DNA from 3 places in the Geobacillus sp. FJAT-46040 genome. Region 3 is predicted to be linked to each of the others. Evidence: riboswitches for the same ligand, from Rfam matches in the RefSeq annotation. Region 3 holds a riboswitch; each other region holds the start of a gene.
The links. A riboswitch is a leader RNA that binds a small molecule or an ion and turns the genes downstream of it on or off. The one in region 3 is predicted to bind S-adenosylmethionine.
Positions count from the first base shown of each region.

Region 1: another riboswitch for S-adenosylmethionine. It lies ahead of CD000_RS11675 (bifunctional homocysteine S-methyltransferase/methylenetetrahydrofolate reductase); the one in region 3 lies ahead of metK (methionine adenosyltransferase).
Region 2: another riboswitch for S-adenosylmethionine. It lies ahead of CD000_RS00135 (methionine ABC transporter ATP-binding protein); the one in region 3 lies ahead of metK (methionine adenosyltransferase).

Region 1 is NZ_NISS01000001.1:2,199,046-2,209,088, forward strand. It holds gene CD000_RS11650 (sigma-54-dependent transcriptional regulator) at 185-1,648, opposite strand; gene CD000_RS11655 (ABC transporter substrate-binding protein) at 1,838-2,911, opposite strand; gene CD000_RS11660 (ABC transporter permease) at 2,912-3,715, opposite strand; gene CD000_RS11665 (ABC transporter permease) at 3,712-4,521, opposite strand; gene CD000_RS11670 (ABC transporter ATP-binding protein) at 4,518-5,576, opposite strand; SAM riboswitch class I at 5,860-5,962, shown strand; gene CD000_RS11675 (bifunctional homocysteine S-methyltransferase/methylenetetrahydrofolate reductase) at 6,032-7,879, shown strand; gene metH (methionine synthase) at 7,872-10,043, shown strand, end outside.
Region 2 is NZ_NISS01000001.1:17,126-27,168, reverse strand. It holds partial or broken gene CD000_RS00150 (carboxymuconolactone decarboxylase family protein) at 41-130, opposite strand; gene CD000_RS00145 (MetQ/NlpA family ABC transporter substrate-binding protein) at 261-1,112, opposite strand; gene CD000_RS00140 (methionine ABC transporter permease) at 1,128-1,796, opposite strand; gene CD000_RS00135 (methionine ABC transporter ATP-binding protein) at 1,786-2,814, opposite strand; SAM riboswitch class I at 2,902-3,011, opposite strand; gene CD000_RS00130 (sterol-binding protein) at 3,085-3,432, opposite strand; gene CD000_RS00125 (thioredoxin family protein) at 3,579-3,896, opposite strand; gene CD000_RS00120 (toprim domain-containing protein) at 3,893-4,252, opposite strand; gene CD000_RS00115 (YusG family protein) at 4,351-4,587, opposite strand; gene gcvH (glycine cleavage system protein GcvH) at 4,663-5,046, opposite strand; gene CD000_RS00105 (arsenate reductase family protein) at 5,143-5,508, opposite strand; gene CD000_RS00100 (acyl-CoA dehydrogenase family protein) at 5,586-7,370, opposite strand; gene CD000_RS00095 (acetyl-CoA C-acetyltransferase) at 7,508-8,680, opposite strand; gene CD000_RS00090 (3-hydroxyacyl-CoA dehydrogenase/enoyl-CoA hydratase family protein) at 8,708-10,043, opposite strand, start outside.
Region 3 is NZ_NISS01000001.1:208,729-218,771, reverse strand. It holds gene CD000_RS01215 (YtzC family protein) at 1-100, opposite strand, end outside; gene mnmM (tRNA 5-(aminomethyl)-2-thiouridylate-methyltransferase MnmM) at 386-973, shown strand; gene CD000_RS01205 (tetraprenyl-beta-curcumene synthase family protein) at 1,021-2,130, opposite strand; gene CD000_RS01200 (gamma carbonic anhydrase) at 2,469-3,017, shown strand; gene metK (methionine adenosyltransferase) at 3,040-4,251, opposite strand; SAM riboswitch class I at 4,381-4,495, opposite strand; gene pckA (phosphoenolpyruvate carboxykinase (ATP)) at 4,714-6,300, shown strand; gene CD000_RS01185 (Rpn family recombination-promoting nuclease/putative transposase) at 6,444-7,346, opposite strand; gene CD000_RS01180 (DUF2584 domain-containing protein) at 7,627-7,869, opposite strand; partial or broken gene CD000_RS01175 (alpha/beta hydrolase family protein) at 7,962-8,258, opposite strand; partial or broken gene CD000_RS01165 (alpha/beta hydrolase family protein) at 8,648-9,148, opposite strand; gene CD000_RS01160 (ABC transporter substrate-binding protein) at 9,442-10,043, shown strand, end outside.

The sequences.
Region 1 (10,043 bases), 2.0 Mb from region 3:
GGCCTCTTTTGTGCTTTCTCTTTTCCATCGGTCCATCAGGCGCGCTGGAAATCTTCATCTGAAAGAGCGTGCAAACGTTCCGAAAGAATGTGCAAAATCCGGAACAATCCGCAAAAATTTTGCACATTATTTCAGAATCCATCTGAAATAATTTGAAAAAGTGATTCTGAAATAATGTGCTAATTTACACTTGTTCTTTACGATTTCCTAACGTTTCTTTTAACATTTTCATTACAAAAGATCGGCCGATTTTAGTTTCTAGTTCTTTCACTGAAGATATTACTTGTTCAAGATCTAATCGATCACTGTTTTTCCATAGTGCTAGCACACCATTCATCCATTTTTGCAAATAAGCTTCTAAGTCTTCTACTTCATCTTTTGTACTTCGCTTGTTATTCGACACTTGCCCTAAATGCAACGGAACCTTAAGCTTCTCCGGCAAATAATCAACGGTGATCACCTCTGTTTCTCCTTCCGCTAGAGTTATCGCCCTTTTAACAACATTATACAATTCTCTCACATTCCCCGGCCAATGATACTGTTTCATACGGGAAATACAGTCCTCTGAAAACGATAGAGGTGTATTTAGTTTTTTTAAAAAATAATCAATCAAAATTGGAAGATCTTCGAGCCGCTCTCGAAGCGGAGGAATGGTAAGTTTCACAACATCTAATCTATATAATAAATCCTCTCTAAACGTCTTCTCCTCGACCGCTTTTGCCAGATTGACATGCGAAGCAGCAATAATGCGTGTATTCGTTTTGCGGATCGTTTCACCCCCGACGCGAATATACTCCCCTGTTTCTAGCACTCTTAACAGTTTTACTTGCGTCGCGAGAGACGCTTCTCCAATTTCATCTAAAAATAACGTGCCACGGTTAGCAATTTCAAAAATCCCCTTTTTCTCCTTTACCGCTCCTGTGAACGCTCCTTTTTCATGTCCAAACAATTCGCTTTCTAACAGTGTTTCCGAAACAGCGCCACAATTCACCCCAATAAAAGGCTGGTCATAGCGCATGCTCGCGTTGTGGATAAAATGAGCGAGCACTTCTTTTCCAGTCCCCGTCTCTCCTTCAATCAACACGTTCACATTTTTTTTCGCAATTTTATAAGCCAATTTAAGCAAATCATTCATCTCTTTATTTGTTCCAACAATGAAACCGAGCGTCTCAGCCAGCTTATACATATCATCTTGGGATGAAAGAGGACCATCACTTAATAATTCATCGATTAATCGCTCTAACTGTTCAATATCGTCAAACGGCTTTTCAATATAGTCGTTTGCTCCATGTTTAATCGCTTCAACCGCTGTCTTTACTGTGCTATAGCCTGTCATTACAACAGCTTTACAAGAAGGACATGAGCGTTTTAACTGTTTTAATAAATTTAAACCATTTGCATCTGGAAGTTTCACATCGATGAAAGCAAGATCAAACTTGTATTGTTGAATCAACTGAAAAAAATCTTCCCCACTAAATCCAAGCTTAACCTTGTTCATGACAACATCGAGCCAACCAGCTTCCGTAACACCTGGATCGCTGACAATCAACACATTTGTCGCACCAAGCCTTAGACAACTTTCCCCTACTTGATGAATGGAACCGTTACCAAAAATCACTTCGGGCATCACGAACTTATGAATGTTCATCCTCGTGCCCCCTTATTGGCCATCTGCATTTTATTGCTCAACAACCTTATGTTTTAAGCACTCATTCGACATCTCGGATGAGAAATCCTCCTGATTTTCTGCAGGAGAAGGAGAAATGAGAAAGCGAGCGCCAACCCTCGTGAATGAAGGCGTACGCTCGCTTCGCCGATAGAACGCTGCTTCGTTTGTTTATTTTTGCTGCATCTTAAACTGCAAAAACAGCTCGTTGTAGTAGGCGAGCATGTGTTTTCCTAAGTTTTCGTACACTTCGAGATGCCCTGCTGAATCCAAATCGGGGTAAAAGCGCCGATCGCCCGCGATGTCTTTTGGCAAATAGCGAAGCGCCGCGCGATTCGGCGTCGAATAGCCGACATACTCGGCGTTTTGCGCCGCGTGTTTCGGGTCGAGCATAAAATTGATAAACGCGTGCGCTCCTTCGATGTTTTTCGCTGTTTTCGGAATGACCATGTTGTCAAACCATAGGTTGGATCCTTCTTTCGGCACGACATAGTCGAGCTTGTCGTTTTCGGCGATGATTTCCGCCGCGTCGCCCGACCAAACGACGCCAATGGCCGCTTCTTCATTCGCGAGAAGCAGCTTGATCTCATCGCCGACAATCGCCTTCACATTCGGCATGAGTCGATCGAGTTTCCGCTTTGCTTCTTGCAAATGGGCTTTGTTCGTGTCATTGAGGGAATAGCCGAGGCTGTTTAACGCCATGCCCATTACTTCGCGCGCTCCGTCGACAAGCAAAATTTGGTTTCGCAAACTCGGATCCCATAAGTCGTTCCAGCTCGTAATCCTCTTGCCACCGAGCATGTCGCGGTTGTAGACGATGCCGACCGTCCCCCAAAAATACGGCACCGAATACCGGTTGTGCGGATCAAACGACAAGTTGAGGAACCGCGGTTCGATATATTGTAAATTCGGCAGCTTGTCGTGATCGAGCGGCAACAGCAAGTTTTCCTCGATCATTTTGCTGATGGCGTAATCGGACGGAACGGCGACGTCAAACGTTGCCCCGCCTTGGGCGATTTTCGCCATCATCGCCTCATTGGAATCAAACGTTTGGTAAATCACTTTCCACCCTGTCTCTTTTTCAAATTCGCGAACGAGCGCGGGGTCAATGTAATCGCCCCAGTTGTAGACCGTCACCGTTTTGCCTCCGCCGTACCCTTCCGCTTCGTTCAACCGGTGGGTGATGAACATGAGGACGAACGCCGCGATGAACACGGCCGCAAACCCTTGGACAAGCCGTTTCACCTACTTTCGCCCCCCTATCCCGTACATTCGGCCGCCTTTTTGGCTGAGCACATAATAACCGATGACAAGCAGCATCGTAAATAAAAATAGCAGCGTCGACAGCGCATTGATCGATAAGGAAATGCCCTGGCGCGCCCGCGAATAAATTTCCACCGACAGCGTCGAGAACCCATTTCCCGTGACAAAAAACGTCACGGCAAAGTCATCGAGCGAATACGTGAGCGCCATGAAAAAGCCCGCCCATATGCTCGGAGCCAAAAACGGCAGCACCACACCGGACAGCACTTGCCAATGACTGGCTCCTAAATCTCTAGCCGCATCAATCAGCGTCGGGCTCATTTCCTCGAGTTTCGGCAGCACCATTAACACGACAATCGGCACGCTAAAAGCAATGTGAGACAACAGCACGGATGTAAACCCAAGCTTGATGCCAGCGATTGTAAACAGCAACAAAAACGAAGCGCCGATGATGACATCCGGACTGACGATCAACACGTTGTTGAGAGCAAGAAGGGCGTTTTTCGTCCGCTGTCGCTTGACATAGTAAATGGCGAGCGCCCCGATGACCCCAAGTATCGTCGCGACCGCCGCCGACAGCAGCGCAATGACGATTGTATTCAAAACGATGATGAGCAAGCGGTCGTCGGACAGCACGTCGCGGTACCATTTAAACGTGAACGATTGAAAATCGTGCATCGCCCCGCCGCTGTTGAACGAATAATACATCAAATACACAATCGGCGTATACATCACGGCAAACACGACTAACAAGTACACACGTCCCCACCAATGCGTCCGTTTCATCGGCTTCCCTCTTTCCTTCCGGTTCCTGTCAGGACAACGATGACCGCCATCGCGATCATTAACACAACAGCGATCGTCGCCCCCATCCCCCAGTTTTGGGTGACGAGGAAGTGCTGCTCAATGGCCGTGCCGAGCGTAATGACGCGGTTGCCCGCAATGAGGCGCGTAATCATAAACAGCGACAACGCCGGGATAAACACCGCCTGGCAGCCGGCCTTCACCCCGCCAAGCGTGAGCGGGAAGACGACGCGGCGGAACGTCGTCCAAGCCGAAGCGCCCAAATCGCGGGCGGCATCGACAAGCGATGGCGGCAGCTCCTCCAGCGCGTTGAAAATCGGCAGCACCATAAACGGAATAAAAATGTACACCGACACAAAGACAAAACTGAAATCGGTGAACAACAGCTGCCGCGGCCCGACGCCCAGCGCTTTCAACAAAGCGTTGGCCAGCCCGTACGTGCCGAACAGCCCTAAAAACGCATACACCTTCAGCAGCAAATTCACCCACATCGGCAAAATAAGCAACAACAGCCATAGCTGCTTGTGCCGCGTCTTCGTCAGCCAATAGGCGGTCGGATAGCCGATGAGCAGCGACACAAGCGTGATTAAAAACGCATACCAAAACGAATACGCCATCATTTTCAAATAAATGGGCGTCCACACGGATTTGTAGTTGGACAACGTCCAATGGCCGTCAAGATCCAAAAACGATTCATACACCAAAAAGACAATCGGGGCCACGACAAACAGCACAAGCCAAATGCCATAAGGGATTAAATACCAGTTCCGCCACGCCCGTTCCGTCATGCGTCCTCATCCTCCTTTTCGAGTCGCATGACGTGAATCGCTTCCGGTTCAAAACGAAGGCCGACCGTTTCCCCGACTTCGGCCTTTTTCGTCGAATGGACAAGCCATTCGTTGCCGTTTTCGTCATAGCCGCAAATTTCATAATGGACACCGCGGAATAAGAGCGAATCGACGCGGATGACGATCTGCCCGTCTTCCGGCGCCGCGAGCTCCAAATCTTCCGGGCGGATGACGACATCGACCGGTTCGTTTGGCGCGAAGCCGCGGTCAACACACGCAAACTGTTTGCCGGCAAATTCGACGAGGAAATCGTCGATCATGCGCCCTGACAAAATGTTCGATTCGCCAATGAAATCGGCGACGAATCGATTGACAGGCTCATCGTAAATGTCTTTCGGCGTCCCAAACTGCTGAATTTTTCCTTTATTCAGAACAAAAATGTAATCGGACATCGCCAATGCTTCTTCTTGATCATGCGTGACAAAAATGAACGTAATCCCTAAGCGGCGCTGCAGTTCGCGAAGTTCGTACTGCATTTCCGTGCGCAGCTTCAAATCCAAGGCCGACAGCGGCTCATCCAAGAGCAAAACTTCTGGCTCATTCACAATCGCCCGCGCAATCGCGACGCGCTGGCGCTGACCGCCGGACATTTCTTGAATGCGGCGGCGCTCATAGCCTTCCAAGTTGACAAACCGAAGCGCTTCCCTCACTTTCTCGCGAATGTCGGTTTCTTTCATCTTTTTCACGCGCAAACCAAACGCAACGTTTTCAAACACATCGAGATGAGGGAACAATGCATAGTCTTGAAAAACAGTGTTGACTTGCCGCTTGTTCGGCGGGACGTTTTGAATCGGCTTTCCGTGGAAATAAATCGTTCCTTCCGTCGGCTCGATAAACCCGGCAATCAGCCGCAAAATCGTTGTCTTCCCACAACCCGACGGTCCAAGCAGCGTATAAAACTTCCCGCGCTCCATCGCAAAACTGACATCATCCAGTACGGCTGCGCCGTCGTATTCCTTCGTCACTCGCTCGAAGCGGATGATTTCTCCGTTCACTTTCAGCCCCCCATCTTCTTGATGTTCACTATTCCTAATTAGAACATAGGAGAGTAGAAAGTGCAACGGAAAAATATGCTTTCCGCCATGTCGGCGACTAAAAAACAAAAAGCGGCTGACTATTCCGCAGAACAGCTTCCAATTTTGCCCGCAATGCGGAAATCAGCTGTCTCATTGATCGTTTTTTTCAAATTTCCTTGCTTCACCGTATTGAATAATTTCGAAAAATACATTAAATTATATAGTAATCATCAAAACGCTGCCGCACAATTGCATACGGACATTCTTATCAAGAGAGGGGGAGGGACTGGCCCGGTGAACCCTCAGCAACCTGGCCCGCGGCCAAGGTGCTAAATCCAGACAGGCGGAAGCCTGGAAGATAAGAAGAAGCGAATGAAAAGTCTTCTTCTTAGAAGGCTTTTTTCTTTTACTACAACGAAATGGGGGAATCAAACGTGGGGCTGCTCGATGAGTTGAAACAACGCATTCTCATCGCCGACGGAGCGATGGGGACGCTGTTATATTCGCATGGCGTCGACCGTTGTTTTGAAGAATTGAATCTATCGAATCCAGACGAAATCATTCATATTCATGAAGCGTATATCGCGGCGGGCGCCGATGTCATTCAGACGAATACATACGGCGCCAACTATGTGAAACTCGCACGCTACGGCTTGCAAGACGAGGTGCCGGCGATCAATCGCGCCGCTGTAAGACTGGCGAAGCAAGCAGCCAATGGGGGGGCGTACGTGCTCGGAACGATCGGAGGGCTGCGCACATTGAACAAAAGCGTCGTACCGCTTGACGAAGTGAAGCGGACGTTTCGCGAGCAGCTGTTTGTGCTGCTTGCCGAAGGGGTTGATGGTGTGCTGCTGGAGACGTATTACGATTTGGAAGAGTTGGAGACGGTGCTTGCCATCGCGCGCAAAGAGACGGACTTGCCGATTATCGCCCATGTGTCGCTCCATGAAGTCGGCGTTTTGCAAGACGGCACGCCGCTCGCGGACGCCCTTAGCCGCCTGGAGGCGCTCGGGGCCGATGTTGTCGGGCTCAACTGCCGGCTTGGTCCGCACTATATGATTCAGTCGCTTGAGGAAGTGCCCCTGCCCAATCGCGCATTTTTGTCGGCGTATCCGAACGCGAGCCTCCCGGATTACCGCGACGGCCGGCTTGTCTATGAAACGAACGCGGAATATTTTGAAGAGGCGGCCAAAGCGTTCCGAGATCAAGGGGTGCGCTTGATCGGCGGGTGCTGCGGCACGACGCCGAAACATATTGAGGCAATGGCAAAGGCGCTCGCCGACCGGACGCCGGTGACGGAAAAAACGGTGAAGCGGCGCACGGCATCTGTATCGGTGCAAGCCGATCGGCCCGCGCCGACTCCGCTTCCCGAGCTCGCCCGCACGCGCCGCTCGGTCATTGTGGAGCTGGATCCGCCGAAAAAATTGGGGATTGACAAGTTTCTTGCTGGGGCGAAAGCGCTCCATGACGCTGGCATCGACGCGCTGACGTTGGCCGACAACTCGCTTGCTACGCCGCGCATCAGCAACGCCGCCGTCGCCACGATCGTGAAAGAGCGGCTCGGCGTCCGCCCGCTCGTGCATATTACGTGCCGCGACCGCAACTTGATCGGCCTGCAGTCGCATTTGATGGGGTTGCATACGCTCGGCATCACCGACGTGCTCGCTATTACCGGCGACCCGTCGAAAATCGGCGACTTCCCAGGAGCAACGTCGGTGTATGATTTATCATCGTTCGATTTGATCCGCTTGATCCGCCAGTTTAACGAAGGGCTGTCGTACTCGGGCAAACCGCTTGGGCAAAAAACGAACTTCTCGATCGGTGCGGCCTTCAATCCGAACGTCCGCCATTTGGATAAAGCAGTTGAGCGAATGGAGAAAAAAATTCAATGCGGCGCTCACTATTTCTTGACCCAACCGGTTTACTCGGAAGAAAAAATCGTGCAAATATATGAAGCAACGAAACATCTCGCCACGCCGATCTACATTGGCATTATGCCGCTGGTAAGCGCGCGCAACGCCGAGTTTTTGCACCATGAAGTGCCGGGGATCACCCTGTCGGACGAGATTCGCGCCCGCATGGCCGCCTGCGGCAGCGACCCGGTGCAAGCAGCCAAGGAAGGCATCGCTATCGCCAAATCGCTCATTGACGCTGCGTTTGATTTGTTTAACGGCATTTATTTGATCACGCCGTTTTTGCGCTATGACATGACGGTCGAGCTCGTCCGCTACATCCATGAAAAAGAAGCGGCCGCCAAAGAAAGGAAGGTTGTTCATGGCTAACATCACCTTAGAACAGCAGCTGCAGCGAAAAATTCTCGTCATTGACGGCGCGATGGGGACGATGATCCAAAGCGCCAACCTATCAGCCGCCGATTTTGGCGGCGAGGCGTATGAAGGGTGCAACGAATATTTGACCCTCACCGCCCCGCCTGTCATCCGCCGCATTCACGAAGCGTATTTGGAAGCGGGCGCTGACATCATCGAAACGAACACGTTCGGGGCGACGCGCATTGTGCTCGATGAATACAACCTCGGGCATTTGGCGCTCGAGTTGAACATCGAAGCGGCCAAGCTCGCCAAACAAGCGGCGGAGGCGTTCTCAACTCCCGACTGGCCGCGCTTTGTCGCCGGGTCGATGGGGCCGACGACGAAGACGTTGTCGGTGACAGGCGGCGCGACCTTTGAGGAACTCGTCGCCGCCTATGAAGAACAAGCGCGCGGGCTGCTGTTGGGCGGCGTCGATCTTCTGTTGCTGGAGACGTGCCAAGATACGTTGAACGTAAAAGCCGGATTTCTCGGCATTTCCAAGGCGTTTGAGGCGGTCGGCCGCCGCGTGCCGCTCATGATTTCCGGCACGATCGAGCCGATGGGCACGACGCTCGCCGGCCAGGCGATCGATGCGTTTTTCATCTCGGTGCGCCATATGAAGCCGATCGCCGTCGGCTTAAACTGCGCGACCGGCCCGGAGTTTATGACCGACCATTTGCGGACGCTCGCCTCGCTTGCGGATACGGCGGTCAGCTGCTATCCGAACGCCGGGCTGCCGGATGAAGAAGGCCGCTACCATGAAACGCCGGAGATGTTGGCAGAGAAAATCCGCCGCTTTGCCGAAAAGGGATGGATCAACATCGTCGGCGGGTGTTGCGGCACGACGCCGGACCATATTCGCGCCATCGCCGAAGCGGTGCGCGGCATCCCGCCGCGGGCGATCCCGTCTTCGTTTGACGTCCACGCCGTCTCCGGCATCGAGGCGCTCATTTATGAGGAAACGATGCGCCCGCTCTTTGTCGGCGAGCGGACAAACGTCATCGGCTCGCGCAAATTCAAGCGCCTCATCGCCGAAGGGAAATACGAAGAAGCGGCGGAAATCGCCCGCGCACAAGTGAAAAACGGCGCCCATGTCATCGACATTTGCCTCGCCGACCCAGACCGCGACGAACTCCATGACATGGAGCAGTTCGTCCGCGAAGTCGTGAAAAAAGTGAAAGTGCCGCTTGTCATCGATTCAACCGACGAGCGCGTCATCGAGCGCGCCCTCACCTACTCGCAAGGGAAAGCGATCATCAATTCGATCAACTTGGAAGACGGCGAGGAGCGGTTTGCGAAAGTCGTTCCTCTCTTGCACAAATACGGCGCCGCTGTCGTCGTCGGCACGATCGATGAACAAGGAATGGCGGTCACCGCCGAACGGAAGCTGGAAATTGCCTTGCGTTCGTATGACTTGCTCGTGAACCGCTACGGGGTGCCGGCGCGCGACATCATTTTCGATCCGCTCGTCTTCCCGGTCGGCACCGGTGATGAGCAATACATCGGCGCGGCGAACGAAACGATCAAAGGCATTCGCCTCATTAAAGAGCAACTGCCGGAGTGCTTGACGATGCTCGGCATCAGCAACGTCTCGTTCGGCTTGCCGCCGGCCGGGCGCGAGGTGCTCAACTCCGTCTTTTTGTACCATTGCACGCAAGCTGGGCTCGATTATGCGATCGTCAACACTGAGAAGCTTGAGCGGTTCGCCTCGATTCCGGAAGAGGAAGTGCGGATGGCCGAAGCGCTTTTGTTTGACACGAGCGATGAAACATTAAACACCTTTATCGAATTTTACCGAAGCAAAATCACCGCCGCCAAGCCGGCTGAGGAGAACTTGAGCCTTGAAGAGCGGCTCGCCCGCTACGTCATTGAAGGGTCGAAAGACGGGCTCATTCCCGATTTGGAAAAGGCGCTTGAGACCTACTCCGATCCGCTGTCCATCATCAACGGTCCGCTCATGGCCGGCATGGATGAAGTCGGGCGGCTGTTTAACAACAACCAGCTCATCGTCGCTGAAGTATTGCAAAGCGCGGAAGTGATGAAAGCAGCGGTCGCCTTTTTAGAGCCGTATATGGAAAAGAAAGAAGGAAGCACAAAAGGAAAAGTCATTCTCGCCACCGTCAAAGGCGATGTGCAT
Region 2 (10,043 bases), 190 kb from region 3:
ACGAGTTTTTGCAAAAAAAAGCCCCCGTTTTTTCCGGAGTCTAGTGAGCCGCCCGCAGCTCGCGGAGGCATTCTTGCACGAGCGTCACCGCCTGGCTCATCGCCGCCCCGCCGCCAAACGCGGCCGCCGTACTGGCGCGTTTGAACAACCGATGAAGCGCGGGAAAACAGACCGGCCGCGGCGTCTCTCCATCCAAAACGGTTTTGAACTTTCGGGTGGCTCTTTTTTGTGCAAAAAATAACGGAAGCGATTCGCTTCCGTTATTGATTGTTTGTCGCCGCTGGAATGACGGCGCCGTGGTATTTTTCTTTAATGAAATCTTGGATTTCTTTCGATTGCAGCACTTCGACAAGCGTTTTGATTTCTTTCCGGTTTTCATCGCCTTTGCGCACCGCAATAATGTTCACATACGGATTGTTTTTCGGCGACTCCACGGCGATCGGGTCTTTCGCCGGGTCCAAACCGGCGTCAAGCGCATAGTTGGCGTTGATCAGCACCGCATCGCCTTCGCCGTTTTTGTAAATTTGCGGCAGAAGCCCGGCGTCGACATCGGCCTTAAATTTTAAATGCTTTGGATTTTCGATGATGTCATTGACTGTCGCTTTCGTTTTATCGACGCCCGGTTTCAATTTGATGAGCCCTTTTTCTTGCAGCATCGACAAAATGCGGCCATGGTCGGCGACCGAGTTGCTCATGATGATCGTCGCGCCGTCCGGCAGTTCTTCAATGCTTTTGTATTTTTTGGAATACAGGCCGATCGGCTCGATATGAATGCCGCCGGCGTTGACGAAATCATAGCCGTGTTCTTTCATTTGCGATTCCAAGTACGGAATGTGCTGGAAGTAGTTGGCGTCGATGTCTTTATCAGCCAACGCTTTGTTCGGCAAGATGTAATCTTGGAACGTAATGATCTCCAAGTCGATGCCTTTTTTCTTCAAAATCGGTTTCGCTTTTTCCAAAATTTCCGCGTGCGGCACGTTCGACGCGCCGACTTTCAACTTCACCAATTTGCCGTCTTTGCCGCCTTCCGCGCTGTCGTTATTGTTGCCGCCGCATGCCGCCAAAGCGAGCACGAGAATGGCGGCGAGCAACACACCCAACCATTTCTTCATCAGTTGTTTCCCCCTTTATCGTTTATCGATTTTCGAAGTGACAAAGTCACCGATCAGCTGAATGATAAATACAATGACCAACACCAATACGGTTGCGACAAATGTCACATCGTTATGGTTGCGCTGGAACCCTTCCAAATACGCCAAGTTCCCAAGCCCGCCGGCGCCGATGGCTCCAGCCATCGCTGTATAGCTGACGAGCGACACCGCCGTCACCGTAATGCCGGAGACGAGCGCCGGCAAAGACTCCGGCAGCAGCACTTTCCAAATGATCGTCCACGTTGAGGCGCCCATCGCTTGGGCTGCTTCGATGACGCCTTTATCAATTTCGCGAAGAGCGATTTCGACCATGCGGGCGTAAAACGGCGCGGCCCCAATGACCAAAGCCGGCAGCGCCGCATTGGCGCCAAGCATCGTCCCGACAAGCCAGGTGGTAAACGGAATGAGCAAAATGATCAAAATAATAAACGGAATCGAGCGGAAAATGTTCACAAACGCCGCAATCACTGTATTGACAAACCGGTTTTCCCATAGGTTGCCCTTCGCTGTCAAAAATAGAAGCAAGCCAAGAACGATTCCGAGGACGAAAGTGGCCGCCACCGCCACTCCCGTCATATACAGCGTCTCGACCGTCGCCGCCCACATCGTCTCCCATTGCACGTTCGGCAGGAGGTTAGCGAGCATCGTGAATCACCTCCACCGCCACCTGCTGGCTTTGAATGTAGTCAAGCGCCCGGTCGATTTCATCCCTCGCCCCGTCGAGGTGCACGAACAGCACCCCATAGGCGCCTTGATGGGTTTGCGAAATTTTCCCTTGCAAAATGTTGACATCGACGGCAAACTGACGCACCACTTCGGTGGTGAGCGGCTTTCCGGCTGCCGCGCCGACAAACGTCAGCTGCGCGATCAGCCCGCTCGGGTATTGGCCAAACAAATGAGAAATCGCCTCTTCCGTCTCCTCGGGCTCGATCAGCTGCTTGACGAACCGTTTCGTGATCGGCTGCTGCGGGTTGCGGAACACATGCAACACTTCGCCTTGCTCGACGATTCGGCCGCTTTCCATCACCGCAACGCGGTCGCAAATTTTGCGGATGACGTGCATTTCATGGGTGATCAGCACAATCGTCAGCCCGAGCCGCTTGTTGATGTCAACGAGCAAGTCCAAAATCGCATCGGTCGTCTGCGGGTCGAGCGCCGATGTCGCCTCGTCGCACAGCAAGACTTTCGGGTTGTTGGCGAGCGCCCGGGCGATGCCGACCCGCTGCTTTTGCCCGCCGCTCAGCTGCGACGGGTAGGCATCCTCGCGCCCGGAAAGGCCGACAAGCTCGATCAATTCATCCACCCGCTTGTTCCGCTCCTCTTTCGGGACGCCGGCAATTTCAAGCGGAAAGGCAATGTTTTCCCTGACTGTGCGAGACCAAAGCAAGTTGAAATGCTGGAAAATCATCCCGATTTCTTGACGCGCCTTGCGCAGCTCCCGCCCTTTGATGCGCCCCATGTCGCGGCCGGCGACGATCACCTTGCCGCTCGTCGGCTTCTCGAGCCCATTGAGCAAGCGGATGAGCGTGCTTTTCCCCGCGCCGCTGTAGCCGATAATGCCGAAAATTTCCCCTTCGCGAATCTCAAGCGACACATTGTCGACAGCCGTGACCGAGCCGTTGGCCGCTTGATAGATTTTCGTCACTTGTTCGAGTGTAATCATCGTTTCACCTTCCTCCCCAAGCGGCGGAGCGCAAAAAGAAAACCTTTCTGCCCGCAGAGAACAGAAAGGTATTGTGCACCATTCTGTCTCTTATCTCTCAAAGCAGGCCGCTTTGTGTGAATTGGCACCATTTCAGCACATGCGCTGACGGTTGCCGGGCTTCATTGGGCACATCCCTCCACCTCTCTTGATAAGAGCGCAACAATCACCTATTCGATTGACTACAGCTGTGATTGTATCACCTTGTGTCGAACATTGTCAATAAAAATTTCACCCAACATGCCGATACGGCTTAGCCAAATGGAGGAGCGACTCAAGCAGCAACAGATGACGAAAGCTTCCCGATACATGCACTTCGCGCAGCCGGACGAGCTGCTGCAGCTTCAGTTCGCCGTTCAGCAGGGACGCGAGCGCCTCTTTGGAACCGCGCACCGTCAATGTTTTCCGTTCATCGTTTTCCATCCCTCTAGCGGCTGATTCCTTGCCGATCAACAGCAAGGCGGTTTCGTCATCGCTTTCAAACCGAACATACAGCTGCTCATCCGGCAAAATCGGCACCAAATGGTGCAACACTTGCATCCGTTCCACGAACTGCCCAACTAATTCACGCATTTCCATGGATATCCCCTCCCCCATTTTTATTTTTTTCACTTCCACCTGAAGAGGAGAAATCCTTTACAAAAATCTCGACAACCCGTTGACGAACGAGCGCCGTTTTTGTCATTTCCCAAGAAATGTGTCAAACAGCGTCAAAAAAAGGCGAATCATCGGGACGGCAAGCAGGCTTGAATCACTTCGTACAAATACGGAACGGAATGAAAGGCATACCACTTGCCTGCGACCGTTCCGTCCCTAAAAAGAAGCAGGCAAGGAACGCTTTCAATTTTCCACGCAACGGCCTGCTCAGGGATATAGTTGATGTCCGTTTCGTAAAACGGCAGCGCCGGAAACAACTGCTCCACCACCGTGAGCATCCGCCGCGCCAGCTGGCACGTGCCGCACAGCGGGGTATACAAGTAAAGGGCCAGAAGCGGCTCGACTTCCACCACTCGCATGACATCGTTTCGGTCGATCGCTTTCACTCGCCTCTTCCCCTCATGAGCGATTCGATGCGGACGTCGAAACGAGCGCGCAACAGCACTTGCGCCAAGTGCCAAGGCGGAGCGGCCGCCACTTCGCGATACGCCCGGTCAATGTAAAGATGCTCCGCCTCTGGAAACATGCGGCGAAACTGCCGGCGCAATTTTTCTCCCGCCTCATCGGCATCGGCCAAGACGTATACACCGCATCCTTCCAGCTCATCGGCCAGCTCCTCAAGGCGCGCATCACTGATCGTGCCGTTTGTGCAGACGATGACGACTGGTTCGTTCAGCACCGCCGCCACTTTTTGCTTGTCTGATCGCCCTTCGACGATGATCACTTTTTCCACGCGTCGCATGTCCGACCCACCTAACTTCAAATGAGGATACTATTATTGTATGTCTTGCGCCGGCCAAATGTTGAAAATGAAAAGCAACAGCCATCCACCGTTGCCTTTCAACACCAGCCCGCTTCCCCGTCGCAATCGACATATTTTTGGTCCGGCTCAACGGTAGCGGTCACCTGTTTGTAAATTCTTCCGTTTTGTTCGGTATACCCCTTTTTCAACGGGACGGCCGCCGGAAGCGGAAGGCGCCCGATGAGCTCTCCTTCCTCGTACAACTCCAGCGAGCGGCCGTTCAGTTTGCCGATGATCCGGTCCGTGACATCTATGCGCGTCGTTTGCAGCGCCATCGCGAGCACCCCTTTTTTCAATCAAATTCCGGTATGTATAGAGTGCCCGAATCGAAGCGAAGATTGCAGGAACGTTTATCCTTCGTTGATCATCGCCTCGTATTGTTCCGCCGTCAACAAATTGTCGATTTCGCTCAAATCATTCGGTTTGACGACGATCATCCACGCTTTGTCATACGGCGATTCGTTCACGTACTCCGGATGGTCATTTAACGCCTCATTCACTTCAACGACCGTGCCGCTGATCGGCGCATACAATTCCGAGACCGTTTTCACCGATTCAACGCTGCCGAACGGCTCGTTCGCCGTAACCTCTGCGCCGACTTCCGGCAGCTCGACAAAGACGATGTCGCCAAGCTCTGATTGGGCGTAATCCGTAATGCCGATGCGCACGTTCTCTCCTTCCACGCGCACCCACTCATGCTCCTTTGTATAGCGAAGTTCTTTCGGCGTGTTCATCGTATCCCTCCATTGCGACAAAATGTATATTCCTTTTCATCATAACCGATTTTCCGCAAAAACTCACTGAATTCACCCGATTTTGCAAAAAATTTTTTATGTCCCCGCCGCGAAAAACGCCTCGTATTCTTGTTCGCGAAAGCCCACGACGACCCGCTCGCCGTCCGTCAAAATCGGCCGTTTGACCAACATCCCGTCCGAGGCGAGCCAATCGAGCATCTCGTCTTCCGATGCGCGGTCGAGCTTGTCCTTCAAGCCAAGCTCGCGGTATTTCATCCCGCTCGTGTTGAAAAATTTTTTGAGCGGCAGCCCGCTTTGACGGTGCAAACGGGCGAGCTGCTCTTTCGTCAGCGGCTCGTCGACCAAATGCACCGTTTGCACCTCAATGCCGTGTTCATCCAACCATTTTTTCGCCTTCCGGCACGTTCCGCATTTTGGATACCAATAGAGCGTGAGCGCCATCTTCACTCCTCCCTTTCATTTCCGCTGTGTGGCAAACAAATAAGAAGCACCAGGCAAACGCCTGGTGCTTCCCATTATCACACAATATACCGTTCGGCTTCAATGAGCGCGGCGGCCGCTTCGCGTTTTTTCGCGATCACGTTGATCGGCGTATGGCGCGTCAGCCGTCGGAGAGCGGCGAGCATCATCCGCAGCGTGTCTCCTTGTTCGACGGCGACGAGCGTTTCTTTCGCATGGGCTTCAATTTCATTGAACGCCTCTTGGCAGAAAATTTGCGTGTACAGCAATTTTTGTTTGTTTTTCTCCTCACCGCTCGCCTGAATCGCTTTTTCCGTGCGCAAAAGCGCTGATTCCATCGCATAAATGTTCGAGACGATGTCGGCGATGTTGACGAGCACTTCTTGCTCTTCTTCAATGCGCTGGCCGTATTTTTGCGCCGCTAAACCGGCGACCATCAAGGCGATTTTTTTCGCGTTGCGCACCAAGTATTTCTCTTGTTCCAGCGCGCCCGTCCCCGGCTCTTCGGCGGCCATCATCATCAGTTCTTCCTGAAGCTGCTGCGCTTTTTGGAAGAGCGGCAGCTCGCCTTTTAACGCCTTTTTCAAATACATGCCCGGCACGAGAAGGCGGTTGATTTCGTTCGTCCCCTCGAAAATGCGGTTGATGCGCGAATCGCGGTAGGCGCGCTCAATTTCGTATTCCTGCATAAAGCCGTACCCGCCGTGGATTTGCACGCCTTCATCCACGATGTAATCGAGCACTTCCGTGGCAAAAAACTTGTTCAATGAGCATTCGATCGCATATTCGGCGATCGATTTCGCCACTTCTTTGCCATCTTTCGCCTTTTCCGCATCAAGCAGGCTCATCCGTTCATCGAACAAGCCGACCGTGCGGTAAACCGAGCTTTCGGCGGCATACAGGCGCGACGCCATCGTCGCGAATTTTTCCTGCGTCAACGTAAACTGCGAAATCGGCCGTTTGAATTGCTGGCGCTGATTGGCGTATTTGAGCGTGATTTCAAGCGCCCGCTTCGCGCCGCCGACCGCCCCTAACCCAAGCTTGTAGCGGCCGATGTTCAAAATGTTGAAGGCGATGACATGGCCTTTTCCGATTTCACCGAGCACGTTTTCTTTCGGCACCGGCACATCTTGCAAAATGAGCGTTCTTGTCGACGAGCTTTTAATCCCCATTTTCTTTTCTTCCGGACCAGTTGAAACGCCCGGGAAGTCGCGTTCCACGATGAACGCGGTGAAATGTTCGCCGTCGACTTTTGCATAGACGACAAACACATCAGCAAAACCGGAGTTGGTGATCCATTGTTTTTCGCCGTTTAAAATGTAATGCGTGCCTTCCGCGTTTAATCTCGCCGTCGTTTTCGCGCCGAGGGCGTCCGAACCCGAGCCAGGCTCCGTCAAGGCGTAGGCGGCGATTTTTTCGCCGGTCGCTAAATACGGCAAATATTTTTGTTTTTGTTCTTCCGTGCCAAACAACACAATCGGCAGCGAGCCAATTCCGACGTGCGCCCCGTGCGAAATGGCAAAACCGCCGGCCGGCGCCATTTTTTCCGCAATGATGGCCGAACTGACTTTATCTAGGTCCAAACCGCCGTATTCTTCCGGAATGTCAGCGCTTAACAAGCCGAGCTCGCCCGCTTTGCGAAGCAATTTCACGGAACGGTCAAACTCGTGGTTTTCCAAATGCTCGAGCTGCGGGAGCACTTCATTGTTGACATACTCTTCCGTCGTTTTGGCAATCATATGATGTTCGTCGGTGAAATCTTCCGGCGTAAACACGCGCTCCGCCGGAATGTCTTCAATCAAAAAGCTGCCGCCTTTGATCGCTTCTTCCATCGTTTTGGCCATCGTTGATTTCCTCCCCCGAAAGATGATTGATGATCCGGGCGGCAACGCCGCCCGGGAAATAGACGTTCCATGCAGCCGGGCAAATGCGGATGCATGCCTCGCGCGAGCTGATGAAGCCCGCTCGCTGTCAGCTGCCGCTACAGCAGCTCAAACACGCCGGCCGCTCCCATGCCGCCGCCGATGCACATCGTGACGATGCCGAACTGCACGTTGCGGCGCCGCATTTCGTAAAGCAAAGACAAGGTCAGCTTCGCGCCCGTGCAGCCGAGCGGGTGGCCTAGAGCAATCGCCCCGCCGTTGACGTTGACAATGTCTTCATCCAACCCAAGTTCGCGGATGACTTGGATCGATTGCGAGGCGAACGCTTCGTTCAGCTCGATCAAACCGATGTCGGACAGCTCAAGGCCGGCCAGCTTCAACGCTTTCGGCACCGCAGCGACCGGGCCGATCCCCATCACTTCCGGCGGCACGCCGGCAACCGCGAACGAACGAAACTTGCCGAGCGGCTTCAAGCCGAGCGACTCCGCTTTTTCGCGGTCCATCACCATGACCGCCGCCGCCCCGTCGCTCATTTGCGACGCGTTGCCGGCGGTGACGGTGCCGTTTACCGCAAACGCCGGCCGGAGTTTCGCGAGCGTTTCCATATTCGTGTCCGGGCGCACGCCTTCATCTTGTGTAAAGACGACTTTCTCCTCAACGAGTTTGTTGCCTTCTACTTTGCGCACCGTCACCTCGACCGGCACGATTTCTTCATTGAATTTTCCTTCGGCAATCGCCTTGGCGGCGCGCTGGTGGCTGCGCACCGCGAATGCGTCTTGGTCCTCGCGGCTGACGCCGTATTTTTTCGCCACTTGCTCGGCAGTGTGCCCCATCGACATGTAGTATTCCGGCGCTTCTTCCGCCAAGCGGGCGTTCGGGCGGACGACATGCCCCATCATCGGCACCATGCTCATCGATTCGACCCCGCCGGCGATGACCGTGTCGGAATGGCCGAGCATCACCCGTTCCGCCGCATAGGCGATCGCCTGCAAACCGGACGAGCAATACCGGTTGATCGTGATCGCCGGCACGGTATATGGCAGCCCGGCGAGCGCGCCGATGTTGCGGGCGATGTTCAATCCTTGCTCCGCCTCCGGCATGGCGCACCCGATAATCAAGTCGTCAATGTTTCCTTCATAGTTCCCCGCGCGCTTGATCGTTTCTTTGACGACGAGCGCCCCTAAATCATCCGGCCGCACGTGGGCGAGCGTTCCTTTTTTCGCTTTGCCGACCGGTGTGCGCGCACCTGCGACAATGACCGCTTCTCTCACGCCAATCCCCCCTTGATCTCCTCCGCTTTAGTTGCGGAGCGGTTTTCCTTTCACAAGCATATGCTGCATGCGCGCTTGCGTCTTCGGCTCGCCGATGAGGCTCAAAAACGCCTCGCGCTCGAGATCGAGCAAATATTGCTCGTCGACTTCCGTTCCGTACGGCACTTTGCCGCCGGCTAGAACATACGCCAATTTTTTCGCGATTTTCAAATCGTGCTCGCTGATGTAGCCGGAATGGAACATCGACTGCGCCCCAAGCAGCATGGCGGCATAGCCGCTTTCGCCGGCCACCGGCACTTTCTTCCTTACAGGAGGCCGGTACCCTTCCTCATACATCGAGAGCACCGCCTGTTTCGCTTCATACAGCAGATGGTCGCCGTTCATCGTGATGCCGTCGCGGTGATTCAAGAAGCCAAGCTCGCGCGCTTCCGCCGCTGACGTCGACACTTTCGCCATGGCGATCGTTTCAAATACGCTGGCCGCGATTTTGACGTAGTCGACGTCCACGCCGCGCGGCAGGCTGTTCAACCGTTTGATGTACAGCTCCTTGTTGCCGCCGCCGCCCGGAATCAAGCCGACGCCGACTTCGACGAGCCCGATGTACGTCTCGGCCGCCGCTTGGATGCGTGAAGCCGCCAAGCTCACTTCCGCCCCGCCGCCTAACGTCATGGCAAACGGCGCGACGACGACCGGCTTCGGGTTGTATTTCATTTTGAGAAGCGCTTGCTGGAACTGGCGAACGGCAAGTTCCAATTCAAAAAAGTTTTCGTCTTGCGCCTCCATGAGCATCATCGCCAAGTTCGCGCCGACGCAGAAGTTTTTCCCTTGGTTGCCGATGACGAGCCCTTTGTAGTTGCGGTTGACTTCCTCAAGCGCCTCGTTGATCATTTGGACAATATCGGCGCCAATCGCGTTGTTCGGCGAATGGAACTCCAGAAGCGCCACGTCGTCGCCGAGGTCAATGAGGCTGGCGCCGGCATTTTTCTTGATGACGCCGCGCGCCTCTTTCAGCCGGCGGATGTGGATGACTTTTTCGTTTTCTTCTACTGTTTTATACCCGCCCGGCGCATAATAGAACAGCCGGCCGTTTTCCGTTTTATAGAACGATGTGGCTCCGTCGTCGAGCATGTCCGTGATCCACGACGGGATGTCGCGCCCTTCTGACTGCATTTTACGCACCGACTTCTCGAGGCCGATCGCATCCCACAGTTCAAACGGACCTTGCTCCCAGCCGAACCCCCACTTCATCGCCTGATCGATCGCTACGATGTCGTCGGCGATCTCCCCGACAAGGCGGGCAGTGTACAGCAATGTCGGTGCGATGATGTTCCAAAGGAGCGTTCCCGCGCGGTCGCCATCGGCA
Region 3 (10,043 bases):
AATGCTCCTGCTTTTGCGCTTCCGTATATTGCTCTTTCGCGTAGCGGATCACATCTTCACACCGCTGCAAAAATTCCTCAACGGATTGTCTTGTCGCCATGCGCTCACCTCGTTTCGTGATATTCCCTCATGTTTACTATGCGCCGCATAGGCCGGCCGTATCACGCCAATGATTGGCAGCGGTCGATTTTCCATGAAGTTTTTGTTACAATGCCGACGTGAGGATCTTCGTTCAGCTCGATCAATGTCGGTCAGCTCAAGGTTTTCTGTCACGCCGGCGCAGAGGATGGAAAGTTTAGGGGAAAAGCGATGGCATCCGACACTTTGGCGCAACGCCACGCCTGCCAACGTAAACGATGAAACGATCACAAGGAGGGGACAACCGATGGCTTTGATGAACATTTTGCCGTTTGCCCGCTTTTTGCTTGATCAAGCAGTCAACGAAGGCGACATCGCCGTCGACGCGACCGTCGGCAACGGGCACGACACCGTGTATTTGGCCCAACGCGTCGGGGATTTCGGCCATGTGTTCGGCTTTGACATTCAGTCTGAGGCCATCACCGCCGCTTCCGCCCGCCTCGCGAAACATGGGCTATGCGGGCGGGCGACGTTGTTCGAGCGAAGCCATAGTGAACTGCTTGAGGCGCTTCCCGCCGATGTACACGGGCGCATCGCCGGCGCGGTGTTCAACCTCGGCTATTTGCCGGGCGGCAATAAGCAAATCGTCACCCAGCCGGAATCGACGATCGAAGCGGTCCGCCAGTTGCTTTCCGTCATGAAGCCGGGCGGCGTCATCGTTCTTGTCGTCTACCACGGCCATCCGGAAGGAAAGCGCGAACGCGACGCGCTCCTTGATTACGTCCGCTCTCTTGATCAACGGCGCGTCCATGCCTTGAAATACGAATTCATCAATCGGCAAAACAACCCGCCGTTTTTGCTCGCGCTCGAAACCCGGGCGGATAAGGGCGCCTGAATCAATCGGATCCCGCCCCTTTTGCCAATACAAGCAAACGGCCGCCCTTATGAAAAGGACAGCCGTTTTTGCCGCTCCTGCCAAAAGCGGTATGCTTTTCCGTTCCAATAGAAAAACTGCGACGCCGCCCCGCCGGCGCGGACGAGCCGGCGCGCCAGCCGGCGCAGCCCGCGTTGCTTTTTCACCTTGGCATCCGACAAATACAATCCAAGAAGCCCTCGGTGAATAAGGCGGTGAAACTCGCCGTGCGGAAGGGCGCCGACATGGCGGTCGGCCTCTTCGATGAAATGGCAAAGCCGCTCAAGCATCACCGTTTCATTCGGATAGTAAAAGCAAAAGTTTAAATCGCCGCCGTCCCGGTCTTCCTCCTGATCGATCAAATAGTCGAGCAAAATGTGCAGTCCTTGAATGTACGGAAAATAACCGTCGCGCACTTGTCTCGCCATCTCCGGCGGCAGCGATTCGCCAAACGCATAGGCGACGAGGCAGAAAAAGCCGAGCGTCGAACCGGAGCAGGCGGAAAACTCATACCACTCCATCGGCGGCAAGGCGTCTTTGTATTGCGCGAACCATTTCTCCAGCCGCGGCACCCGCTCGCTCGCTTCAACATGTTTATGCACTTGCAAGTCGCAATAATATCCGGCCAATTCATGCAAAAATGGGGCGATCGTCTCATAATGGCGCACCGTCTTGAGCACCTCTTGGCACGTGCGGACAAGCGCCGGCAAATAGCCGCCGTCTTCCTGTTCGCGGCGATGGCGGTAATAGTTCGACGGCTCCGCGCCGATCGTCAAAGCGTCCGGCATCGAATCGTGCAAGGCGCGAAAGTCGAGCGGATCGAGCGAGGTGCTGCGGTCGCACAAATTATCCAAATAATCGCTGATCGTCTGGTAAGCAACGATAAAGCGGATGCAATCCTCCATGTTTTCTCCGGCCAAGAGCGCCAAAATGGAGCCGCCTTCGCAATGGAACGTTTTCGAAGCGATGCTCGCGAGCGCCTGGCGCCGCAATTCCGGGTCGGGAATGCGCTCGGCCTGGCGCCGCCAATAGGCAAGCTCGCGGTGGACAAGCGGAAGCACGTCACGATACACCATTTTCATCAAGGCGATGGGGTTTTTCGGAATGTTCAATCGACTCACCTCAGGTGCAAACACCATGGTCTCGTCTCCTAGCATTTCCATCTTATCGGCAACCAAAATTGTTTCGCGTCTGAACAGCTTGCGATCTCGTCTTCCAGTATTGCCATCAATGCGGCTGGGGCAAACCATAAAAGGGTTGGCGACGGAATGAAAAAGCCGCTCAACAACGGTTCTTCTCACGTTGAGAAGCTTTGTGAAATCGGATCTTCTTCCCCGATCCCAACCACTCATCGGGCGAAACGAAACGTTTTTCACCAATCCCGATTAGGCGCGCTCGCTTTCGTTGGCGATTTGGACGCAGCGTTGTACAATACATGGTGAACGATCGATTTTGCAACAGAAAGGAACGAACGCCCATGATTTACCCATACAAAGGCAAAACGCCGAAAATTGCCGCCTCCGCCTTTATCGCCGACTATGTGACGATCACCGGCGATGTCGTGATCGGCGAAGAGACAAGCATTTGGTTCAATACCGTCATTCGCGGCGATGTGGCGCCAACGGTGATTGGCAACCGGGTCAATATTCAGGATAACTCAATTTTGCATCAAAGTCCAAACAATCCGCTTATCATTGAGGACGGGGTGACAGTCGGCCATCAAGTCATTTTGCACAGCGCCATCGTTCGCAAAAACGCGCTCATCGGCATGGGCTCAATCATTTTGGACCGCGCGGAAATCGGGGAAGGCGCGTTTATCGGCGCCGGCAGTTTAGTGCCGCCGGGCAAAAAAATTCCGCCCAACACGCTCGCCCTCGGCCGGCCGGCGAAAGTCGTCCGCGAACTGACGGAAGACGATATCCGCGAAATGGAGCGCATCCGCCGCGAATATGTCGAGAAAGGGCAGTATTACAAAGCGCTGCAGCAACAGCGGACATCGTGCGCCGACAAAAAAGAGCTGCCGTGATCAGGCAGCTCTTTTTCTTTCATCACTTGTCCGCCAACGCCAGCGCTTGTTCTTTCAACAAGGCGGCTTTGTCGGTGCGCTCCCACGGCAGGTCGATGTCCGTACGCCCAAAATGGCCGTAAGCAGCCGTCTGTTTGTAAATCGGGCGGCGAAGGTCGAGCATTTTGATGATGCCCGCTGGGCGGAGATCGAAGTTGTTGCGCACGACTTCAATCAAAATGTCTTCCGACACTTTGCCGGTGCCGAACGTATCGATCGAAATCGAAACTGGGCGGGCGACGCCGATCGCGTAGGCAAGCTGCACTTCGCATTTGTCGGCCAGTCCTGCCGCGACGATGTTTTTCGCGACATAGCGGGCCGCATACGCTGCCGAGCGGTCGACTTTCGTCGGATCTTTGCCCGAGAACGCGCCACCGCCGTGGCGGGCGTAGCCGCCGTACGTATCGACGATGATTTTGCGCCCCGTCAACCCAGCATCCCCTTGCGGACCGCCGATGACAAACCGTCCTGTCGGGTTGATGAAATATTTCGTGTTCTCATCAAGCAGCTCCGCGGGCACGACCGGCTTGATGACCTGCTCTTTAATGTCGCGCTGGATTTGCTCTTGCGTAATTTCCGGATGGTGCTGCGCGGAAACGACGATCGTATCGACGCGCACCGGTTTGCCGTTTTCATCGTATTCGATCGTCACTTGCGTTTTTCCGTCCGGCCGCAAGTACGGCAAGACGTCCGTTTTGCGCACTTCCGCCAATCGGCGCGCCAAGCGGTGCGCAAGCGAAATCGGCAGCGGCATCAATTCTTCCGTCTCATTGCAGGCGAACCCAAACATCAATCCTTGGTCGCCGGCGCCGATCGCTTCAATTTCCTCGTCAGTCATCTGACCTTCGCGCGCCTCGAGCGCCCGGTCCACCCCCATCGCAATGTCCGGCGATTGTTCGTCAATCGACGTCAGCACCGCGCACGTATCAGCGTCAAATCCGTATTTGGCGCGCGTGTAGCCGATCTCCCGAACCGTATCGCGGACGATGCGCGGAATGTCCACGTATGTTGATGTCGTGATTTCCCCGCTCACGAGCACCAGCCCGGTCGTGACGCTCGTTTCGCAGGCGACGCGGGCGTTTGGATCTTTTTCCAAAATGGCATCCAAAATGGCGTCAGAAATTTGGTCGCAAATTTTATCCGGATGTCCTTCCGTCACAGACTCTGAAGTAAACAAGCGGCGTTTGGCTGACATTCGGTTTGTTTCCTCCTCTTGGCATAATGTGGCGACACGGAACTCATTTCCCTTTTTCCCTTCGCAATATAAAAAACCTTTCCTGTAACGGCTGAGGAAAGGTCATGGCAATCGTATTGCTTCCTTTCACTCTTATCGTTCAAGGACTGCGCCTTGCCACAGGTTAGCACCATTTCACACATGTACAGTTGTGACGGTTGCTGGGCTTCATCGGGCCTGTCCCTCCACCGGCTCGGGATAAGAGTATCCGTTCAATGACTTATCTTATCGCAACGGAATCGGCAAAGTCAACTATCAAAATTCATTTTTTATCATTTCCAGCCGCGAAAATTCTTTCCTCAAGGAAATCGACACATTGGGCAAAATAAAGTTTGAAAAACCCACACAATTAGTATGGACTATTAATAAAAATGTGTTATACTATTTTCAAGAGTGATTACAAAAAGAAGGCAGGTTTTGAATATGGGGATCGCAAACATGACGAATAAGCTTGATTTATTGCTGCAAAAACCGTACGTGCATCATCAACTGTCCGTCGCCGAGCTCGTTGAGAAAGTCCTGCAACGGAACGAAGGACGGCTGACGCACACCGGAGCCGTCGCGGTGACAACCGGCAAGTACACAGGGCGGTCGCCGAAAGACAAATACATCGTCGAAGAACCGTCAACGAAGCAAACGATCGACTGGGGCGCGGTCAACCAGCCGATGTCTCCGGAGACGTTTGATAAACTGTACGACAAAGTGCTCGACTATTTAATGAAGAAAGATGAACTGTTCGTGTTTAAAGGCTTTGCCGGCGCCGATCCGAAATACCGGCTGCCGATTCAAGTCGTCAACGAATTCGCCTGGCACAACTTGTTCGTCCATCAGCTGTTCATTCGGCCGAGCGCCGCAGAGCTCGCCGCGCACGAGCCGCAATTCACCGTCATTTGCGCGCCGAACTTTAAAGCCGACCCGAAAGTTGACGGCACGCGCTCGGAAGCGTTCATCATCATCTCGTTTGAACGGCGCACCGTGTTGATCGGCGGCACCGAGTATGCCGGCGAAATGAAAAAATCGATTTTCTCGGTGATGAACTATTTGCTGCCGGAACAAGGCATCCTGCCGATGCACTGCTCGGCCAACGTCGGCCAGGAAGGCGACGTCGCCCTCTTTTTCGGCTTGTCGGGAACGGGAAAAACGACGCTCTCGACCGACCCGAACCGCCGCTTGATCGGCGATGATGAGCACGGCTGGTCAAACCGCGGCATTTTCAACATCGAAGGCGGCTGCTATGCGAAATGCATCAACCTATCGCGCGAGAAAGAGCCGCAAATTTTTGACGCCATCGGCTTCGGCGCGGTGCTCGAAAACGTCGTCCTCGACGACGCGACGCGGGTGCCGAATTACGACGACGGCACGCTGACGGAAAACACGCGCGCCTCCTACCCGCTTCAGGCGATCAAAAACATCATCGACCCAAGCGTCGCCGGCCATCCGTCCACGATCGTGTTTTTGACGGCTGATGCGTTCGGCGTCCTGCCGCCAATCAGCAAGCTGACGCGTGAACAGGCGATGTACCATTTCTTAAGCGGCTACACAAGCAAACTCGCCGGCACCGAACGCGGCGTCACCGAACCGGAAGCAACGTTCTCAACGTGCTTTGGCGCACCGTTTTTGCCGCGCCCGGCCGTCGAATACGCGGAAATGCTCGGGCAAAAAATCGCCGAACACAACGTCCGCGTCTTTTTGGTCAACACCGGCTGGACAGGGGGACCGTACGGCGTCGGCAGCCGCATGAAGCTCGCCTACACCCGGGCGATGGTGCAAGCCGCCGTCGAAGGGGAGCTGGACAACGTCGAAACGGTGCAAGACCCGATTTTCGGCCTCGCTATCCCAACCCACGTCCCCGGCGTGCCGGATGACGTCCTGCAGCCGCAAAACACATGGGCTGACAAACAAGCATACGAACAAAAAGCAAAAGAGCTGGCGCAAAAGTTCCGCGCCAACTTCCGAAAGTTCGCCCATATCGACCCGACGATCGAAAAACTCGGCGGACCGCTCGTTTAACAAGAACCCAGCCGGACAGGGAACCGTTCCCTGTCCGGCTGTTTTTTCGAACGCATAAAATGATTGTCGTCGATCCCCCGGGGTTTTTGCACGATTGGGGGTCGACGACAATGTGAGGCTCGACGGCGAAGAGTCTGCTCTGCTTACCCCTTCACCCGTTCGATCTTCTCAACCGGCAGCCCGGTCAGTTCGTGGATCGTGTCGACATCGTACCCTTTCGCCAGCATTCTCTTCACCACGTCGAGCTTCCCTTCCTCAATCCCTTTTTGGCGCCCTTGCTTCATCCCTTGTTTGACTCCTTGTTGAATTCCCTTTTCCATTCCCCGCTGTTCGTACGAGACGATGAGCTCCATCACTTGCTTCGCTTCCTTCGTTTCCATTTGGCTCACCTCGTTTCGCAGTTTGACTTCCTCCTCTTCGGACAACCGCAAATACGTTTCAAAAAAACCGAACAACAGCCGCTGTTTCGCCTCATCGAGCTCAAGGCGGACGAGCATGCGCAAAAATTCTTTTTTCACTTCGACCTTTTCTTCTTCATTATACCCCATTTTGCTTAACAAGGCAGCGGCGACGGGATTGTCATGGCGGATGTACGCGCGCCACGGCAGTTTGCGCAGCTCCACCGTCAGAAAACGGAAGTCGAGAACGGTCAAAAACGGAAACTGGACGACCAATGAGGAAGGTTCATCGTGGTGTTCATCATAGCTGAAGATGGCGATCGGAAGAATGCGGCGGCGGTATTTTTGAAACAAGCGGCTGAAGTAGAGGAACATTCGCTCGGGGAAGGTCCGCTGTGCGTAGCTTTGGTGTTCGACATGGACGATGATGAGCCCTTCCTCCCCCTTCATCTTCGTTTCGACCAACAAGTCGACGCGATGCTTCTCTCCGGCCGTCACGTCGGTAAACAGTTCTTCTGTGAGGAAAGAAAGGTGGCGAACGTCGATGTGCTCGTACACGTTGGGAAAGAAAAGAAGCAAAAACTCTTCGAAAAACGTCGACAGCAACTCTTTGAACAACCGGTCGTGATCGATTCGCGGTTTGGCCACGTTTCCCCTCCTTGCGGCATCGAATTCATCGTATGATATTCGCTCTCCGCGGCCAAACTCCTTCTCCTCCCCCCTACTTTTTTTATGGTATGATCAAACGTCGCACAGGAAATCCTCAAGCAAAGGCTATTTTTATGCTTGTCTGAACCGGCCTGACGCCACAAGTTAACTATAGACGGAAAAAACTTGAGCCAAGAGCGCAAACCGTTCTTCCGTTTGCGCTCCTGTCCGATGAACCCGTTCAGCTCTCATTCAGCCGCTTCATGGTGTGCAGCCTCGTTCAATTCGTCGAATACAGGCTGACGAGCTCATACGTCACCGTCGTCCGACTGTCTTCCCATTCGAGCTTTCTCACGACCGCGACGCCGCTCGCTTCGCTTTGCACCGTCCGGCGCACTTCAAGCGGCACGTCAAGCGGATACAAGCGGTAGCCTTCTTTTTTCAACACAAACACATTTCCTTGAACGCGCTGTTCCTTTCCTTTTGTCACAATGACCGTCTGCAGCTCCATCGGCATGCCCATATGATTCCAACCTCCTTGGCACCCCATCGATTCGTTGGCGGCCGCGCCGCCACCCGAGCGGCGCACGCAGCCGCCCCTCTAGTTGTATCGTATCACATCGTCGGCTGTTGTTTCATCCATTCCGTGAGCCTTTGCACCGTCTCGCGATTGGCTTGCGGCGGAAAATAGTGGGTGAACTCAGGGAAGTACCAAGCCGTGACCGGTTTGCCGAGCTGCTTCAGCCGCCGTTCCAGCCGCCAGGCGTGCTCAATCGAGACGTTCTCATCGCGCTCGCCGTGGATGATGAGCACCGGGGCCTTGAGCCGTTCCAGATGATAGAGCGGCGTGCGGTGCCGGTAGCGCTCCGGGCATTTGTTCGGCATCCCGCCGATGACGCGCTTCATCATCTTTGGCGAGGAGACCCCGACTTCTAAGCGAGAGCGAAAGTCGGGGAGGAATCGCCCTTCCTCCTTTCTTTTGTATATGATAGAATAAGAATGTGGAGAAAACCGTTGAATCAAGGCACTCCAATCCCCGTTACTCGATGTAGGGAGTTGGTTGCAGGAAACGTTGCAACCGTAAAACATCGAGCGTACATCCGTCTGTTGTGCGTGGAAGTCAAGTACTGCCTACAGACATGCCGAGCCACTCGGTAGCGATATAGGCATGACCTATGTCGTTGGGTAGTCGTCAACCTGCCCCTGATGCAACCCCAAGTCAAGGAAGGAGGACGAAGTCCGTTCGCACTTCTGGGGAGTTGCAAGCCCCCGCTTCAAGCGTTAGCTAAGTGGGGGTAGTCGACCATCCGCCGCAAGTCAGGCCGCTCCCAATACGTAAGCTCCATATCCGCCACCCCTCCCCAGACCGCCACCGAACAGACCCCCTCGGCCATTAGGGCGGCATGGAGCGCCATCGCCCCGCCGCGCGAGAAGCCAAACACGTGCACGCGCCCGGGATGGACGAGCGGATGGCGGCGAAGGAGATGAAACCCAGCGAGCGCGTCATAACGGTCTTCACCGGCGAAATCTTCGTTTCCTTCTCCGCCCCCATTGCCGCGATAGAGCGGAGCGAAGACGATAAACCCGTGCGAAGCGAATTGGACAAGGCGCGGCACCCGCACTTGCCCGACGTTTTTGATGCCGCCGCGCAAATACAAAAACCCGTCATAAACGCCTTTTCGCTTCGGCGCCGCTAAAAATCCTTTCACCTTCAGCCCTTGGGACATATAGGTGACAAAGAACACATCGATTCCCGGATGCGGCGACGGAAACCGGTATTGGTCGATGATGTCCCCGTCCATACGCCTGCCTCCTTCCTACGCGAAAACAGATGATGTGCGAACCACCCGTCATCATCCCCCAACGCCTTCTTTCATTAGGGCAAGTGGGGATGTCCGACTGCCTCGCCGCTCTTGCATGCCGCCCCTTGGCCGAGCGTCAGCTTGAAAAAGCCCTGGAGCGCGAGGAGCGTCCCGACCGTCGCCCGTTCTCGTTCGACCGCCCATTTTTTCTAGGCATTCACACATTTTGGCTGCGTGCATACGATAAGGTGAAACCACGGTTTACCGCATGCGAACCAAGGGGGGTAACGAACATGAAAAAATGGGCCGTATGGTTATGCTCTCTTCTGCTGCTTTTGCCGCTTTCCGCCTGCACGAATGACGGGGGCCAAAGCGAAAAGCCGCTCCAAAAAGTGCGGCTCGCCGAAGTGACGCACTCGATTTTTTACGCACCACAGTACGTCGCCCTGGCAAAAGGCTTCTTTAAAGAAGAGGGGCTGGATGTCGAACTGACGACGACATGGGGCGGCGACAAAACGATGACGACGCTGCTTTCCGGCGGCGCGGACATCGCCCTTGTCGGCTCGGAAACGTCGATTTACGTCTACAGCCAAGGAACGGACGACCCGGTCATCAACTTTGCCCAACTGACCCAGACGGACGGAACGTTTCTCGTCTCGCGCAAAAAAATCGGCCACTTTACATGGGAGATGTTGAAAGGAAGCACGTTCCTCGGCCAACGGAAAGGCGGCATGCCGCAGATGGTCGGCGAGTTTGTGCTGAAAAAACACGGCATTGACCCGCACAACGATTTGCATCTCATTCAAAACGTCGATTTCGCCAATATCGCCAACGCCTTTGCGAGCGGCACCGGCGATTTCGTCCAGCTGTTTGAGCCAACAGCGAGCATTTTTGA